3 regions of the Blautia caccae genome follow, and region 2 is predicted to be linked to each of the others. Evidence: riboswitches for the same ligand, from Rfam matches in the RefSeq annotation. Region 2 holds a riboswitch; each other region holds the start of a gene.
What was found. Region 2 has a riboswitch for ZMP and ZTP ahead of pflB (formate C-acetyltransferase). Riboswitches for the same ligand answer to the same signal wherever they lie in the genome.
Positions count from the first base shown of each region.

Region 1: another riboswitch for ZMP and ZTP. It lies ahead of WMO65_RS17145 (IMP cyclohydrolase); the one in region 2 lies ahead of pflB (formate C-acetyltransferase).
Region 3: another riboswitch for ZMP and ZTP. It lies ahead of WMO65_RS22190 (formate--tetrahydrofolate ligase); the one in region 2 lies ahead of pflB (formate C-acetyltransferase).

Region 1 covers NZ_JBBMFP010000016.1:76,170-82,018, forward strand. Annotated here, with positions in the region: gene WMO65_RS17120 (SGNH/GDSL hydrolase family protein) at 1-109, shown strand, start outside; gene WMO65_RS17125 (methionyl aminopeptidase) at 106-978, shown strand; gene WMO65_RS17130 (M48 family metallopeptidase) at 972-1,565, shown strand; gene WMO65_RS17135 (helix-turn-helix transcriptional regulator) at 1,670-2,599, shown strand; gene WMO65_RS17140 (class I SAM-dependent rRNA methyltransferase) at 2,621-3,820, shown strand; ZMP/ZTP riboswitch at 4,036-4,114, shown strand; gene WMO65_RS17145 (IMP cyclohydrolase) at 4,206-4,919, shown strand; gene WMO65_RS17150 (phosphoribosylaminoimidazolecarboxamide formyltransferase) at 4,947-5,849, shown strand, end outside.
Region 2 covers NZ_JBBMFP010000009.1:130,131-135,979, forward strand. Annotated here, with positions in the region: gene pflA (pyruvate formate-lyase-activating protein) at 1-532, opposite strand, end outside; gene pflB (formate C-acetyltransferase) at 519-2,771, opposite strand; ZMP/ZTP riboswitch at 2,864-2,943, opposite strand; gene thiD (bifunctional hydroxymethylpyrimidine kinase/phosphomethylpyrimidine kinase) at 3,035-3,844, opposite strand; gene WMO65_RS11895 (HAD family hydrolase) at 3,841-4,491, opposite strand; gene thiE (thiamine phosphate synthase) at 4,488-5,147, opposite strand; gene thiM (hydroxyethylthiazole kinase) at 5,134-5,849, opposite strand, start outside.
Region 3 covers NZ_JBBMFP010000027.1:36,852-42,700, reverse strand. Annotated here, with positions in the region: gene WMO65_RS22200 (S8 family peptidase) at 1-711, opposite strand, end outside; gene WMO65_RS22195 (formate/nitrite transporter family protein) at 842-1,621, opposite strand; gene WMO65_RS22190 (formate--tetrahydrofolate ligase) at 1,724-3,409, opposite strand; ZMP/ZTP riboswitch at 3,522-3,608, opposite strand; gene WMO65_RS22185 (carbohydrate kinase family protein) at 3,701-4,669, opposite strand; gene dltA (D-alanine--poly(phosphoribitol) ligase subunit DltA) at 5,040-5,849, shown strand, end outside.

The DNA of each region.
Region 1 (5,849 bases), on a different contig from region 2:
CGGTGCGGAGGATTCTGTCCATCTGGACCCTGAGGGACACAGAGTTTTTGCGGAGGCTGTGACAGAAAAATTAAGGGAGATTTTAAGGGAAAGGAAGGAAATAAATTGAATCGTTTAGGGAGAAATGATGTCTGCTGGTGCGGCAGCGGGAAAAAATATAAAAAATGCCACGGGCCTTTTGATGATAAGCTGATTCATCTGCAGTCCCAGGGGCGAATCGTCCCGAAGCGGGAGATCATTAAAACACCGGAGCAGATTGCCGGGATCAGGAAGAGCGCTGAGATCAATGTTGCCATTCTGGATTATGTTGCAGAGCATATCAAAGAGGGAATATCTACAGCCGAAATTGACCGCTGGGTATATGACATCACCGCAAAGGCAGGGGCAGTGCCGGCCCCTCTCGGCTATGAAGGATTTCCAAAGAGCGTCTGCACCTCCATTGACAATCAGGTGTGTCATGGCATTCCCTCAGAAGAGATCATTCTTAAGGAGGGGGATATCATCAATGTGGATGTGTCCACGATTTTGAACGGCTATTACTCTGACTCCTCCAGAATGTTCTGTATCGGTGACGTGGGGGAGGAGAAGGAGCGCCTTGTGCGTGTCACAAAAGAGTGTGTGGAAAAGGGACTGGAGCAGGTAAGGCCCTGGGGTTTTCTGGGGGATATGAGCCAGGCAGTCCATGAGCATGCAGAGAAAAACGGTTACAGCGTAGTGAAGGAAATCGGAGGGCACGGTATTGGCCTGGATTTCCATGAGGACCCATGGGTTGGGTATATCGGCAGGGCCGATACAGGCATGGTGATGGCGCCGGGACTTATGTTCACCATAGAACCTATGGTCAATATGGGCGCCAGTGATATCTTTATTGATGACGAAGACGGCTGGACTGTTTATACAGAGGACGGACTGCCCTCCGCCCAGTGGGAGATCATGGTGCTTGTGACAGAGAACGGACCGGAGGTCCTGGCATGGTAAAGACCTCCGGGAAAAGTGTAAAGATTTATCATCTTACGGAGAACGGACTGGACATCCAGGTCACAAAAAAAGCCATCCGCAATATGTATCTGCGCGTGGGCGCGGACGGGAGCGTTCGTGTATCCGCACCGCTTCGGATGCCGGAACATGATATCAGACGTTTCATCCGGGAGAGAAGTGACTGGATCGAAGCAAAACGGCAGGGAAAAAGAAAGAGTCCGCAGCCCTGGGAATTATATGAAGGCCCGGAGCGGGAGGAAAAGAAGCGGGAGTGCAGAACACGTCTGGAGGAAATACTGCCTCAGGTCATACAGGAGTGTGAAGAGAGAGTGGGTGTCCACGCCGAGGAGTGGCGCCTGCGGGATATGAAAACCAGGTGGGGTACCTGCAATGTGGAGAAAAGGAGGATCTGGCTCAATGTCTGGCTGGGGGAATATCCCAGGGAATGTCTGGAATATGTGGTCACCCATGAGCTGGTCCACCTTTTAGAACGGGGACACAACCGGATTTTTTATGGATATATGGATGCGTTCTGCCCCCGGTGGAAAAGTGTGAAAACCCGCTTAAACAGCGGGGTGCAACCGTAAGTTTACATGGATTTCCTCAAAAGCAACAGGAAATTGGTAGTGTTTACATGAACGCAATTCTATAATGATTCCAAAATCAAGATTAAGAAATGGAGGAAATCATTATGAGTTTTGGAGAGAATCTGCAGTATTACAGGAAGAGGGAGGAGATCACACAGGAACAGCTTGCAGAGAAGATGGAGGTGTCCAGACAGACAATTTCCAAATGGGAAGCAGGCACTTCTTATCCTGAGATGGAAAAAATCCTGCAGCTCTGTGATCTGTTTTCCTGCAGTATGGATACCCTTATGCGGGGAGACGCACAAGCGGAGCGTGTAGAAGATTCCTCAAAATATGAAGAGCACATGAACAGCTTTGGAAAAGCAGTTACTTTATGTGTGGGATTACTGATAATAGGAGGTGCCTTCACCACTCTTTTTGAGGGGATGGAAGGTTTTATGAAAAATCTGCAGGATATTGTGATGCTGCCCTTTGTGATCGTAGCTGTACTGACGGTGGTGGTTGCAGGAATCCGGCACAGCGATTTTACAAAAAAGCATCCTTACATCCAGCCCTTCTATACGGAGGAGGAGACAGACCGGTTTAACCGCGTCTTTTCAGTGAGGATCGCAGCAGGTATCGGGATCATTCTGATGAGTATTGTGGCAGATGAACTGCAGAAGTTTCTGCCTGCGCCTTTTGGGGTGGAGGCATCCGCATTTTACAGCTTTGTGATGCTTCTCATGGTCAGTGTGGGTGTTATGCTTCTGGTCCATACAGGCCTTGCAAAAAGCAAATATAATATAGAGGAGTACAATAAAGAGCATGATCCGCTGTACCGTGAGCGTCTGACACCGGAGCAGCTGCGTATGCTGGATGAGGAAAGCCATATGCCGCTGGCTGCCAAATGGTCAGCCTGCATCATGATCGTGACAACGGCAGTTTTCCTGCTCTGGAGTTTTTTGCAGAATGCCTGGCAGGTGAGCTGGGTCCTATTCCCGGTAGGCGGCCTGTTCTGCGGAATCGCTTATATTGTGCTGGGACAGAAAAAATAGAGAAAATGGAGGAAGACACACATGAGTCTTGCAATTGCGACACTGAAGAAGGGGGAGGGACGTTCCCTGAAAGCGGGAGGTCCGTGGGTATATGACAATGAGATCGCCAGTATCCTGGGAAGTTTTGAGAATGGGGATATGGTGATCGTTCACGATTTTGACGGCTATCCCCTGGGCAGAGGATTTATCAATACCAACTCCAAAATCAGAATCCGTATGATGACAAGGAAGTCAGAGCAGGAAATAGATGAGGAATTTCTGAGGAAACGGGTGAGGGATGCCTGGGAATACAGGAAAAAAACAGTGGATACAAGCAGCTGCCGTGTGATCTTCGGTGAGGCGGATTTTCTGCCGGGACTTGTTGTGGATAAATTCTCTGATGTGCTGGTGGTACAGTCACTGGCACTTGGGATTGACAGGCTGAAGGGGAAGATACTGGAACTTCTGAAGGAGGAGATGGCCCGGGACGGTGTGGTGATCCGCGGTGTTTACGAGCGGAGTGACGCCAAGGTGCGAAGACAGGAAGGGATGGAACTGGTAAAAGGATTTATCGGGGAACCCTTTGATACAAAGGTGGAGATTTGCGAGAACGGCGTGAAGTATCTGGTGGATGTGGAAGACGGACAGAAGACCGGATTTTTCCTGGACCAGAAGTACAACAGACTGGCGATCCAGAGATTATGCAGGGATGCAGAGGTGCTGGATTGTTTCACGCATACAGGGTCATTTGCACTGAATGCAGGGATTGCAGGGGCAAAGAGCGTGCTGGGCGTGGATGCCTCAGAACTGGCTGTTGAGCAGGCAAGGGAAAATGCTGCGCTGAACGGGTTGTCAGAGACTGTAAAATTTGTGTGTGAGGATGTGTTTGAGCTGCTTCCCAGGCTGGAGGAGCAGGGGAAGAAGTTCGATGTGGTAATACTGGACCCGCCGGCGTTTACCAAATCGCGGAATTCTGTAAAGAACGCTGTGAAGGGGTATCGGGAAATCAATCTGCGGGCTATGAAGCTTGTGAAGGACGGGGGATTTTTGGCTACCTGTTCCTGTTCGCATTTTATGTCCTATGAGATGTTTACACAGACCATCGGGCAGGCGGCAAGAAATGTGCACAAAAGACTGCGGCAGGTGGAGTACCGGACACAGGCAGCAGATCATCCGATTCTTTGGGCCGCGGAGGAGTCTTATTATTTGAAATTCTATATTTTTCAGGTGTGTGAGGGATAAAAAGAAACGGACAGCAGACTATGCAGAGGGCCAGTCAGATATGGCTGGCCTGTTGGTACCGGCGCGGAGGGGCGCAGCGTATATTAGTGGGGATTTGCTTTTGCGGTAAAGCTGTCATTTTTGATCTTTTGCTCAAAATCCGCTATGGATTCTGCTCTGGCTGCAAAAATTGTCAAAAAAGCGTTGACAAGGGGAGAATTCCGTGATAATGTTTAAATTGCTTATATGACTGACGGAAGTGGAATGAACCACAGGGAGTATAAGTGTTGGAAGCCGACCGTCTGGGCAAGTATGTTCAGAGTGTGGGCTTTTTTTGTTGTTATGAAAAGTTGTCGGTTGGTCGGCAGCAGTTTATTATGGTCAAAATGAGAAGGAGAAGGAATTCATGAAAATGTTATCACTTGAAAATGAATTGAGAGAAAATGCGTACCCGGGCAGGGGAATTGTTATTGGTAAGTCTGAGGATGGAACAAAGGCAGTTACTGCATATTTTATCATGGGCAGAAGTGAGAACAGCAGAAACCGTGTGTTCGTTGAAGAGGGAGAGGGTATCCGCACCCAGGCATTTGACCCGTCTAAGCTGACTGATCCCAGCCTGATTATATATGCACCGGTACGTGTGATCGGAAATAAGACGATTGTCACCAACGGTGACCAGACAGACACTGTCTATGAAGGTATGGAAAAGGGAATCTCCTTTGAGCAGTCCCTGAGAACTCGTGAATTTGAGCCGGACGGCCCTAATTATACACCGAGAATCTCCGGTATCATGCAGGTGGAGAACGGCACATACCACTATGCCATGTCTATTTTAAAGAGCAATAACGGCAATCCTGAGAGCTGCTGCCGTTATACATTTACCTATGAAAACCCGGTTAACGGAGAGGGACATTTCATTCATACTTATATGCATGACGGCAATCCGCTGCCGAGTTTTGAGGGAGAACCGAAGCTGGTGGGAGTTCCCAATGATATCGATGCATTCACAAAAGATGTGTGGGAGAGCCTGAATGAGGACAATAAAGTATCTCTGTTTGTACGTTATATAGATATCGCAACCGGTGAGTATGAAACCAGGATCGTGAATAAAAATAAATAATAGAAAAGCATAAAGGAGAATCGGAATATGAAAGAATTAGCGTTAAAGTACGGATGTAATCCGAACCAGAAACCTTCCAGAATCTATGTGGCTGACGGCAGCGAGCTTCCTATCGAAGTTTTAAGCGGCAAGCCGGGATATATTAATTTCCTGGATGCTTTTAATGGCTGGCAGTTGGTGAAAGAGCTGAAAAAAGCCACAGGGCTTCCGGCAGCGACTTCCTTTAAACATGTGTCTCCGGCAGGCGCGGCAGTGGGACTTCCTATGACAGATGTGCTGAAAAAAATCTACTGGGTAGACGATATGGGCGAGTTATCACCGCTGGCATGTGCCTATGCGAGAGCAAGGGGCGCTGACAGAATGTCCTCCTTCGGAGATTTTATCTCCCTGTCTGATGTGTGTGATAAAGACACAGCAATGCTGATCAAGAGAGAGGTTTCCGACGGTGTTATCGCTCCCGGATATACCGATGAGGCACTGGAAATCCTGAAACAGAAAAAGAACGGCAACTACAATGTGATCAAGATCGACCCGGATTACCAGCCGGCTCCGCTGGAGCATAAAGAGGTATTCGGCATCACATTTGAACAGGGAAGACAGGAGCTTTCCATTGATGATGAGCTGCTTTCCAATATTGTGACAGAGAATAAAGAGATTCCTGCAAATGCGCTGATGGACCTGAAGATCTCTCTGATCACACTGAAATATACACAGTCAAATTCCGTCTGTTTCGTAAAAGACGGACAGGCGATCGGTATCGGCGCAGGCCAGCAGTCACGTGTACACTGTACCCGTCTGGCAGGCCAGAAGGCTGATAACTGGTGGCTGAGACAGTGCCCGAAGGTACTGGATCTGCCGTTTATCGACGGTATCCGCCGTGCTGACAGAGACAATGCCATTGATGTTTACATCGGTGAGGAATATATGGAT
Region 2 (5,849 bases):
CAAGAACATGGCGAATCCATACAGGCTTCCGGATCTCTGCCAGATATCCGGCCATATCCAGGATATTTTCGTTGCTGCATCCTGTCAGAATCTTATGCTTTTCGCTGTCGATCTCTTTTATGTCAAGAAGCAGTAAATCCGTGACTTCCATAAGGCGGTTGAATTTATGGAAAAACGGCTCGTGCCTGGAAAACGGATTCCCGGATGTATCCAGAACCGTATGCACGCCATTCTCCTTTGCCTTGGTAAAAAGCTCCAGCAGGAAATCCATCTGCAGCAGCGGTTCCCCGCCGCTGACAGTGATTCCGCCCTTGTCTCCCCAGTATGCTTTATAGCGCAGTGCCTGCCCTAAAAGCTCATCTGCTGACATCATATCCATGGAACTGGTGCTCCAGGTATCCGGATTGTGGCAGAACTGGCAGCGCATTTTGCACCCCTGCAAAAAGATCACAAACCGGACACCCGGTCCATCCACGGAACCGAAGCTTTCTATGGAATGGATGGAGCCTTTTCTCAAACTAAATGCGCTCATGTGCGGAGCGGGCAATCACATCAAGCTGCTGCTCGCGTGTCAGGTCAATGAATTTCACCGCATAGCCGGATACACGGATGGTAAAGTTAGCGTATTCCTCTTTTTCCGGATGTTCCATGGCATCCACCAGCTTCTCTATGCCAAACACATTTACATTTAAGTGGTGTGCGCCCTGGTCAAAGTATCCGTCCAGTATGTGGACCAGATTGTTGATCCTCTCCTCCTCGGAATGTCCGATGGCACCCGGATTGATGGTCTGTGTGTTGGAAATTCCGTCAAGTGCCCACTCATACGGGAGCTTGGCAACAGAGTTTAAGGAAGCCAGAAGACCGTTTTTCTCAGCACCGTAGCTTGGATTAGCTCCCGGTGAAAGGGGTTCTCCTGCTTTTCTGCCGTCCGGAAGAGCGCCTGTGGCCTTGCCGTAAACCACATTGGATGTGATGGTCAGGATTGAGGTTGTAGGCTCGGAATTGCGGTAGGTGGGGTATTTTTTCAGCTTCTCAAGGAATGTGTGAAGCAGCCAGACTGCAATATCATCCGCCCGGTCATCATCATTTCCGTAGCGCGGAAAGTCTCCTTCTGTCTCGAAATCCACAGCCACGCCTTCCTCATCGCGTATCACCTTCACCTTGGCATACTTTACAGCAGAAAGGGAATCCACCACATGGGAAAATCCTGCGATTCCTGTTGCAAAGGTTCTGCGGACATCGGTATCGATCAGTGCCATCTCCGCTGCTTCATAGTAATACTTGTCATGCATGTACTGGATCAGGTTCAGAGTATTTACATACAGTCCTGCCAGCCAGTCCATCATGATCTCATATTTACGGATCAGCTCATCATATTCCAGATATTCGGAGGTGATCGGTTTGTATTCCGGTCCAACCTGCACTCTTGACTTCTCATCCAAACCGCCGTTGACAGCGTATAAGAGGCATTTTGCCAGGTTTGCCCGGGCACCGAAGAACTGCATCTCTTTTCCTGTCTGTGTAGCAGATACACAGCAGCAGATGGAGTAATCATCTCCCCATACAGGGCGCATCACATCATCATTCTCATACTGGATGGAACTGGTCTCCACAGAGATATAAGCAGCATATTTCTTGAAGTTTTCAGGCAGCCTGGATGAGTAGAGGACCGTCAGGTTCGGTTCCGGCGCAGGTCCCATATTCTCCAGTGTGTGAAGGATTCTGTAGTCCGTCTTAGTCACCATGGAACGGCCGTCCTGTCCCATACCTGCCACCTCCACGGTAGCCCAGACTGGGTCGCCGGAGAAGAGCTGGTTGTAAGAAGGAACGCGGGCAAATTTAACCATTCTCAGTTTCATGATAAAATGGTCAACCAGTTCCTGTGCCTCTTTCTCTGTCAGCATGCCATTTTCCAGATCCCTCTGAATATAGATATCCAGGAAGGTTCCCACACGGCCCACGCTCATGGCAGCGCCGTTCTGTGTCTTGATGGCTGCCAGATAGCCGAAATACAGCCACTGGACTGCTTCTTTGGCATTCTCGGCCGGTTTGGAGATATCGTATCCATAGCTTTGAGCCATTTTCTTCATATCGGCCAGAGCGCGGTACTGCATGGTGATCTCCTCTCTCTGACGGATGATCTCATCTGTCATGATACCGCAGCCGCAGTTATCGTAATCTTCTTTTTTCTTTTCCATCAGGAAATCAATACCGTAAAGTGCCACTCTTCTGTAGTCACCTACAATACGGCCGCGGCCGTAGGTATCCGGAAGTCCTGTGATAATCTTGTTATGACGGGCTTTTTTCATCTCCGGTGTGTACGCATCGAAAACACCCTGATTATGCGTTTTGTGATATTCTGTAAAGATTTTATGAAGTTCCGGAGCCGGTGTGTAGCCATTGGATGTGCAGGAATCTTCCGCCATTTTGATACCACCGTAAGGCATAAATGCCCTTTTCAGCGGTTTGTCGGTCTGCAGCCCCACTACCTTTTCCAGGTCTTTTAATTCTTCACTGATATAGCCCGGCCCATGGGAAGTCAGTGAGGATACGATTTCCGTATCCATATCCAGAACGCCGCCTTTTGCACGTTCCTCTTTCTGCAGTTTTGAAAGTGCAGACCAGAGTTTTTCCGTAGCTTCTGTGGGTCCTTCCAGGAAGTCCTGGTTTCCTTCATACGGCGCGTAGTTGTGCTGGATAAAGTCACGTGTGTTGACTTCTTCCTTCCAGATTCTACCTTTAAATCCATCCCATTGTTTGAAGTTATTCATCTTTGCAAGTCCTCCTTCTAAGACAATAATTGTGTCGGAAACTGTACTGTAATGTGACCGGACTCATTAAAAAAAGCCGGTCCTATCCAGACAGCTTCTGCCCAGACGGTCGGCTAAATCAACGTTATACTCCCTGTGGTTCATTCCACTTCCGCCAGTCATATAACACTTTTAGTATAAAGCATTTTTTTAAGAATTGTCAATAAAAGGAATAGAACTTTTATGTTCTTTTTAGTATACATTGCTGCAGAAAAGATTACCTATTACCGGAATGGATAGCCATTTGCAAAAGGCGGTAATCTGTACATGTGGTTCAAAGGACCGCTGCCCGCACCCAGATCAAGTCCATCCTGCAGCGCACCGGTCAGATAATTTTTTGCGTTCTTAATTGCTCTTTCCAGAGCGTATCCGGCGGCAAGATTGCAGGCAATAGCCGAGGAAAGTGTACATCCTGTTCCGTGTGTATTTGGATTTTCTATCCTCTTTGAAGAGAACCAGATGTATTTTCCTTTCTCATACAGCAGGTCATCAGCTCCATCTGCCAGATGTCCGCCTTTTAAAAGGACAGCGCCGGAACCGTAACACGCTATTTTTTCTGCTGCCCGCTCCATCTCACACGGTGTACTGACAGAAAATCCGCAGAGTGCCTCCGCCTCCATAAGATTTGGTGTCACCACTGCTGCCAGAGGAAAAAGCTCTTCTTTCAGAGCTTCCTGCGCATCTTTGGACATGAGTCTGCTGCCGCTTGTGGAAATCATGACCGGGTCTAAAACTACATCCTGTACCTGGTATGTTCTCAGCTTTTCTGCAATCACACGGATAATCTTTTCATTGGGTATCATACCGATTTTTACTGCATCCGGACGAATATCCGTAAAAACACAGTCCATCTGTTTTGCCACAAACTCCGCATCTGTTTCCCGGATACCGTATACGCCTGTTGTATTCTGTGCCGTGAGAGCTGTGATCACACTCATGGCGTACATTTTGTGAACGGTTATTGTCTTAATATCCGCCTGTATCCCGGCTCCTCCGCTGCAGTCCGAACCGGCGATCGTCAATACCTTTTTCATCTGTTTTTCCCCCATTCTTCCCAGCTTTCAAGATAAATATCTGCCAGTTTCAACAGTTTTTCTCTGTCCTTTTCCGAATAAAAATCGCGTATAACTGCCACTGTAAACCCGGATTTTTTTGCTGTCTCTGCGGCAAAATATGCATCTTCAAACACCAGAGTTTCTTCTTTTTTTGTACCTAAAATCCCCATCGCCAGCTCATAAATGCGCGGATTTCTTTTGCCTGCTCCGGCCTCTGTACAGGTGAGAAGGCCGGTAAAATATCCATCAATCCCATTATTTTTAAGAGCTGCCTCGATCAGAGGTCTGTCCGTAGATGTGGCAATGCACATTCTGACATTACGGCTCTTTAAATCCTCCAGTACCTGCAGAACGCCCGGTTTTATCCGAATCACTTTTTCATAACAGTCATATATCATCCTGTTGAATTCGTCAATGATCTCATCGCGTTCCAGGCGGATCCCGTAACTGCTGCGGAAATACTCTGCGGATTCCTCCATGGTCATGGTCTCCAGCTGCTCCTTCGTATCCTCCCCGGGTCTGATTCCTTTCCGCCTCAGATAGATTTCCCCTGCCCGGTCCCACAGCCCCATAGAGTCGAACAGCGTACCGTCCGCATCGAAGACAGCCCCTTTTATTTCTCTCATTTTTCTGTCATCTCCTTCGCCAGAGCCAGCAGCTCCTCACAGGCTTTTCTGATATCCGGCTGTCCGTAGATACCGGATATGACAGACACTCCGGCGGCACCGCTTCCGGCAAGCTGCATCAAATTCTCTTTCTTGATCCCTCCGATAGCCACAACGGGAATGGATACAGCCCGGCAGATTTCCTGCAGTGTTTCCCGGGATATCACATCTGCATCCTCTTTTGTAGAGGTAGAAAATACCGCGCCGACTCCCAGATAATCCGCGCCCATTTTTTCAGCCTGCAAAGCCTGCTCCACGGTTCTTGCAGAGACGCCTATGATCTTGTCAGGGCCCAGTTTTTCCCTGGCGCTTCCCGCCTCCATATCGCTTTGTCCCACATGTACCCCGTCCGCGTCCACAGCCAGCGCAATACCCACATTGTCATTGATAATAAAGGGCACGCGGTAGCTGGCCGCCAGCGCCTTCATGTCCTTTGCCTCGCGCAGGAACTCATCATCCGGCATATCCTTTTCCCTGAGCTGCAGAAGCGTGATACCTCCGTCCAGGGACGCCTTAACCTGTTCGTAAAGTGTCATTTCCCCCACCCAGGACCGGTCCGTAATGGCATACAAAAGCAGGGCACGCCTCACCAACTCTCTCTTCTCAACGCAATTCATATTTTGCTCCTCTCTCCAGCTCCCGGCCGGTCAGTTTATATACTTCATCGATCAGGTGATTCCTGCAGCCTGCGTTGCCGCTGTTCTCCTCTGCCATTTTCTCATATGCCTTCTCCCCGCACAGGCCCATGGTGATGACAGCAGCAGCCACGGCCTCCAGCTTTCTGTCAGGATTGGCAGCCAGATAGGCTGCGGTGAGGGAGCTTAACATACATCCGCAGCCAGTGATCTTTGCCATGACGGGATGCCCGTTTCTGATTATGTATGTGTTTTTTGTATCTGTCACAATATCCACTGCGCCGCTTATGGCGATCACAGCTCCTGTCCTTCCTGAAAAGTCTCTGGCCAGCGCTATGGTCTTTTCCAGATTCTCCTCTGTCACAGCATCCGCTGCGTCGGCATCCACACCTTTGGAGCTGCTTCTGCCTCCGGAAATGGTCTTGATCTCAGATATATTTCCCCGGATGGCAGTAAATGGAATCTCCCTGAGCAGCTCTTCTGCTGTCTCCCGGCGGTATGTGGATGCGCCGGCTCCCACAGGGTCAAGCACAATGGGGCGGCCAAAACCCGCAGCACTTTTTCCGGCCAGAAGCATGGCTTTTACAGAGCGCGGATGGAGAGTTCCCATATTGATATTTAAGCCGTCGCAGAGACGCCCCATTTCCTCTGCTTCCTCCTCCCCGTCCGACATCGTCGGGGAAG
Region 3 (5,849 bases), on a different contig from region 2:
CGGTGTTCCCAGCTTCACAACAATGATCTGACTCTCTGAAGCCACACCCCTGTGAAGTCCTCCGGAAGCCCTTCCGCTGCCGGCCGCGATACCGAGAACACCGGTGCCGTGTCCGCTCAGATCACGGCTTGGGACCACAGAATACCGCTCCGATGACGCGGGTCTGCGAAGCGCTTCATCGATCTGCTCTTTGGTATACTCGGTTCCGATGACATAGCCCTGGGGCGGGCTGCCGGGCACAGTCTGATCCCACAGCCTCAGAATACGGCTGCTTCCGTCCTCATTGCGGAAATCCGGGTGTGCATAATCCACCCCTGAATCCACACAGCCCACAAGCACGCCTGCACCGAAAAGCGGCTGTCCGAGAGGTGAAAATCCGCTCTGCACCGGATTGATGCAGGAAGCAGCGCGCCCCTGCTCCACTGCGAAAAACAATCTTTTGGGCATTTCTATGAACTCTATCTGAGGATAATCCGTAAGACCCTGAATCTGGCTTTCCGGCACGGAGAGAATGGCAAAACCACCCAGCAGTTCCACTGCCCGAATCTCCGGATTCAGTGCCCCCTGCAGACTTCCTGAATATTTTACGATCAAATCCCATCTCCGCTCCTCCGGCTCAAATCCCACATCCAGCACAAGAGATCTCTCCCTCTCCCGGGGTGTGGCATCCAGAGCCAGATTCAGAAGATTTTCCAGCTTCTGATCCTGCATGGCAACTCCTGATTTTTGCTGTATCTCTCCATTATATGCAAAAAAAGCAGCCGAAATCTGTCTTTTATAAAACAGATTTCGGCTGCTGTCATATATTTGGTCAAACAGGCTTACGCTGACCGAATCACATTTAACCCTGAAGTGATTTCGTCTTGGTCATAACATGATACGGGCCTGCCACAAAGAACACACCGCCTATCATATTTCCGATCGTCACGAATAACAGGTTGTAGAAATAACCTCCTATGCTGACTGCCGCATCACCTGCGTTCAAAAGCCCAACTGCCAGAATACTCATATTGGCAACGCTGTGCTCAAATCCGCAGATCATAAATACGAAGATACACCAGAATACCATGATTAGCTTTCCTGATTCAGATTTCATCTTTAATGCGCACCATACAGCCAGACAAACCAGGATATTACAGAAAATACCCCTTACCAGAAGCTGTACCGGTGTCAGTGACATCTTTGCAGCTGCTACCTGTGCGAAATAAGCACCTATATCACCTTTCGGCACTCCGGTGAGCTGGAATCCTGCTACACCCAGCAAAGAGCCGAGAATATTCCCCACATAACACAATATCCATGCTTTGACCGTCTTGCCCCAAGGAATACATCCATTGAAAGATGCACTTCCGAGAACCATATTGTTACCTGTAAACAGCTCGGCACCCGCCATGATAACAAGGCTCAAAGCTGCGGCAAATGCAAAAGCCTGCACTGCTTTCAGCATTGGTGACCCTGCTGCATTCAAAGGTGTTCCCAGCGTAAATGTCACAAAACTTCCAAAGGCAATGAAAAGCCCTGCGGTGATGGAAGATACCATATATCCGAAGGTATTGTTCTCCATGAAGTTTATCTTTCCTTTTGCCGCGTTGCAGACTGCATTGAATTCATCAAAATACATACATTTTCCCCCGCTTCTTTAGCTAAATTATGTATACAAAATTCAGGTACGGCTTAACCGTACCTGAATTGTCCTATATTTAGTTTTCAATATGAATTTTGCTTAGAACAGACCGGAAATCTTTCCTGTCTCGTCAACATCGATTCTCTCTGCAGCCGGAACTTTCGGCAGACCGGGCATGGTCATGATCTCTCCGGTAAGAGCAACAATGAAGCCGGCACCTGCGGAAATCTTCAGGTTACGAACTGTTACTTCAAAGTCTTTCGGTGCGCCCAGTTTTGTCTGGTCATCTGTCAGGCTGTACTGTGTCTTAGCCACACAGATCGGGCAGTTTCCATATCCGAGAGCTTCTAACTGAGCAGCCTGTTTCTGCGCATTTGCAGTCAGAACAGCTTTCTTGCCGCCGTAGATCTTCTGAACGATCTGGTTTAACTTGTCCTCAATGCTTCCTTCCAGTTCATAGGAGAAAGTAAAGTCATTCGGTTCTTCCACAAGACGTACCACTTCTTTAGCCAGTGCAACGCCGCCTTCGCCGCCTTTTGCCCAAACTTCGGAAAGTGCAACATTAACGCCCAGTTCTTTACATTTTGCTTCTACCAGGTCAAGCTCTGCCTTGGTATCTGTCGGGAATGCGTTGATTGCAACAACACACGGCAGTTTGTAAACGTTTGTGATATTGCTTACATGTTTCAGTAAGTTCGGGAGACCTTTTTCCAGTGCTTCCAGGTTCTCGTTGTTCAGTTCTGCTTTCGGCACGCCGCCGTTGTATTTCAGGGCACGTACAGTAGCTACGATAACAACTGCGCTCGGTGTCAGGCCAGCCATACGGCATTTGATATCCAGGAATTTCTCTGCGCCTAAGTCAGCACCGAATCCTGCTTCTGTGATAGCGTAATCGCCTAATTTCAGTGCCATCTTGGTAGCGATCACAGAGTTACATCCGTGAGCGATATTAGCGAATGGTCCGCCGTGAACGATTGCGGGTACATGCTCCAGAGTCTGAACCAGGTTCGGTTTCAGAGCGTCTTTCAGCAGTGCGCACATAGCCCCTTCTGCATGTAAGTCATGAGCTGTAACAGGTTTCTGCTCGGAAACCTTACCATATGTATAACCAACGATGATTCTTCCCAGTCTTTCCTTCAGGTCTGTAATGTCTTTTGCCAGACATAGAACAGCCATGATCTCGGAAGCAACTGTGATATCGTATCCGTCTTCTCTCGGACAGCCGTTTGTCTTTCCGCCCAGACCATCAACTACGAAACGAAGCTGGCGGTCATTCATGTCAACACATCTTCTCCAGGTAATCTTTCTTGGGTCAATGTTCAGGTCGTTGCCCTGATAAATATGATTATCCAGCATTGCTGCCAGCAGATTGTTTGCCGCACCGATTGCGTGGAAGTCACCTGTAAAATGCAGGTTGATATCTTCCATTGGAACTACCTGTGCATAACCGCCGCCTGCAGCACCGCCCTTTACACCGAATACCGGTCCCAGGGATGGCTCACGGAGCGCTACCATTACATTTTTACCTAATTTCTGAAGGCCATCAGCCAGACCTACGGTTGTGGTTGTCTTTCCTTCTCCGGCAGGTGTCGGGTTGATAGCTGTAACCAGAACCAGTTTTCCGTTCGGTTTATCAGATTCTTTTAACAGATTGTAGTCAATTTTAGCTTTGTACTTACCGTACTGCTCCAGATATTTATCATCAATACCTGCTTTTTCTGCAATCTTGGTAATTGGCTCCATTGTGCACTCCTGTGCGATTTCGATGTCTGTTTTGAATCCCATGTTAATACCCTCCTTTTCATGGCAATAGTCTTGTTTTCTGCATGATTCCGCCGCTGTCTGCATATGAATGCTTTTGAAAAAAAAGGGCAACATTTGTCAATTACACAATTACAAACGTTGCCCAGACGGTCGGCTCTCACTTACATTTTGATTTCACTGTGGTGCTCCACATTGTAATCCGTCAGAAATCAAAACTATTATTTTGTTATGTCTATAATTTATCACAATTTCCGATTACTGTCAATGCTGTATTATATTAAAAATTCACAACAACATTTCGACAATTTTACTCTATTTTCCGGCGATAAACGTTAATACTTCTTCTTTTTTGGGCATAACACGGAGTGCCCCTTTCTTTGTAGTGATAAGAGAGGAAGCTCCGTTGGAGAATTCCAGCATTTCATAGAGCTGGTCCTCTGTAAGACCCTCAATTCCGTGCTCCAGCACATAATTCAGTGCGCATGCACCGAAGGTATCGCCTGCTCCTGTTGTCTCAATAGTATTCTCCTGCAGGAACGGTGCGTGGAATACTTCCCTGCCCTCATGGAACGCTGTGCTTCCCTCTTTTCCCATGGTCACGTTCATCAGCTTCAGATTCGGATACCGGGACAGCAGCATATGGGCGCCTTCCTTCACATCTTTCGTCCCGGTCATGAATTCCAGCTCTTCCTCGGAAATCTTCAGGAGGTCACATTTTGAAAGACCGTATGCGATCTGTTCTTTTGCAAGCTCCATGCTGCTCCACAGCGGAGGGCGCAGGTTCGGGTCAAAAGAGATGAGAAGTCCCGCTTCTCTAGCAATATCAATAGCCTTTGCAGTCGCCCGGCGCACACCCTCATGGGTCATGGACAGGGTGCCGAAATGAAAGGCTCTGGCTGATTTTATGTATTCTTCGTCTATCTGGTCAACGCTCAGCATCATGTCCGCACCGGGATTTCTGTAAAACGCAAAGTCCCTGTCCCCATCCTCAAAAGTATGGACAAACGCCAGTGTTGTGTGGACTTCCTGATCCTCATACAAATGACTGGTATCGATTCCCAGGCTGTTCAGCGTATTTCTCAGGGATGTACCGAACTGGTCTTTACCCACAACTCCCAGAAAAGATGTCTTTTTTCCAAGATTATTGAGCATAGCCAGCACATTACACGGCGCTCCGCCGGGATTTGCCTCAAAAATGGGGTTGCCCTGTCCGCTCACTCCGTTTTCCGTAAAGTCGATCAAAAGCTCACCAAGCGCGATAACGTCAAAATTCTTGTTCATATATGTTCTCCTTGTCCGTTTTATTCTACTGTGAATTATATTCGTTTTGCCTGCTTTACGCAAGTACCGCGGCACAATTATTCATAAAAAATACATTGTATGTAGAATTATTGTAACTGTTCAGTCAGGTCTGCGCATTTACTGCGCTGACCGTGCAAAAGAGTAGTGGCGGCAGGTATTCGCCCCATCGCGAAGCGATTTTTAATGGGCGAATACCCGTAACGATTCAGCTGGCTGAATAGTTACGAATTATTCTTAATGAATCGAAAGGTTTTCTTTAGAATTTCTTTAAAATTGAACCTGCTAATTCTTTTAAATTCTATGGTGTAATTAAGAAGGTAAGAAAAACGTCGAAATTGAGGTGAATTTTATGAATATATTGAACCAAATATGGGAATATGCCTCCATCTGCCCGGAAAGAACAGCCATCTGCTGCGACGGACAGTCTGTTACTTACAAAGAGCTGGAGTTATATTCTGAGCGTCTGGCCCGTCATATTGAGCAGCAATGCGGACAGAACTATGCCCCCATAGCTGTATACGGCCACAAACATCCCCTGATGCCTGCGGCATTTCTGGCCTGTGTCAAATCAGGCAGGGCTTACTGCCCCATTGACACCTCAGTGCCGGACTCCCGGGTGGAAATGATCCTGGATGCCCTGGATTCCCCGATTCTTCTCTCCCTCTCTCCTCTCCATGCGGACTGCAGGGATAAACGAATCCTTTCCCTGCAGGATATTGATGTCATGGTACATACAGATTTGTCCCGCATGGATAACCGCATGGGCGATACCGTACCCGAACCGGTTTCCGGGGATGATATCTTTTATATCATATTTACTTCCGGAAGCACAGGAACCCCAAAGGGCGTCACAATCACGGAAAGGAATCTCAGCAATTTCCTGGACTGGTCCATCACCCTGGGAACCTCCACCAATGCCAAAAAGGGAAAGGTATTCCTGAATCAGGCCCCCTTTTCCTTTGATCTGTCCGTAATGGATCTGTATACATGCCTTGCGGTGGGCGGAACTCTCTGGTGTCTGACAAAGGATGTGCAGAAGGATTACCAGAAACTGCTGGAATCCCTGAAACGATCGGATGCCGCAATTATGGTTTCCACACCATCCTTTGCCGATGTGTGCCTGTCAGACCCGGCTTTTGCACAGACGGCTCTGCCAAAC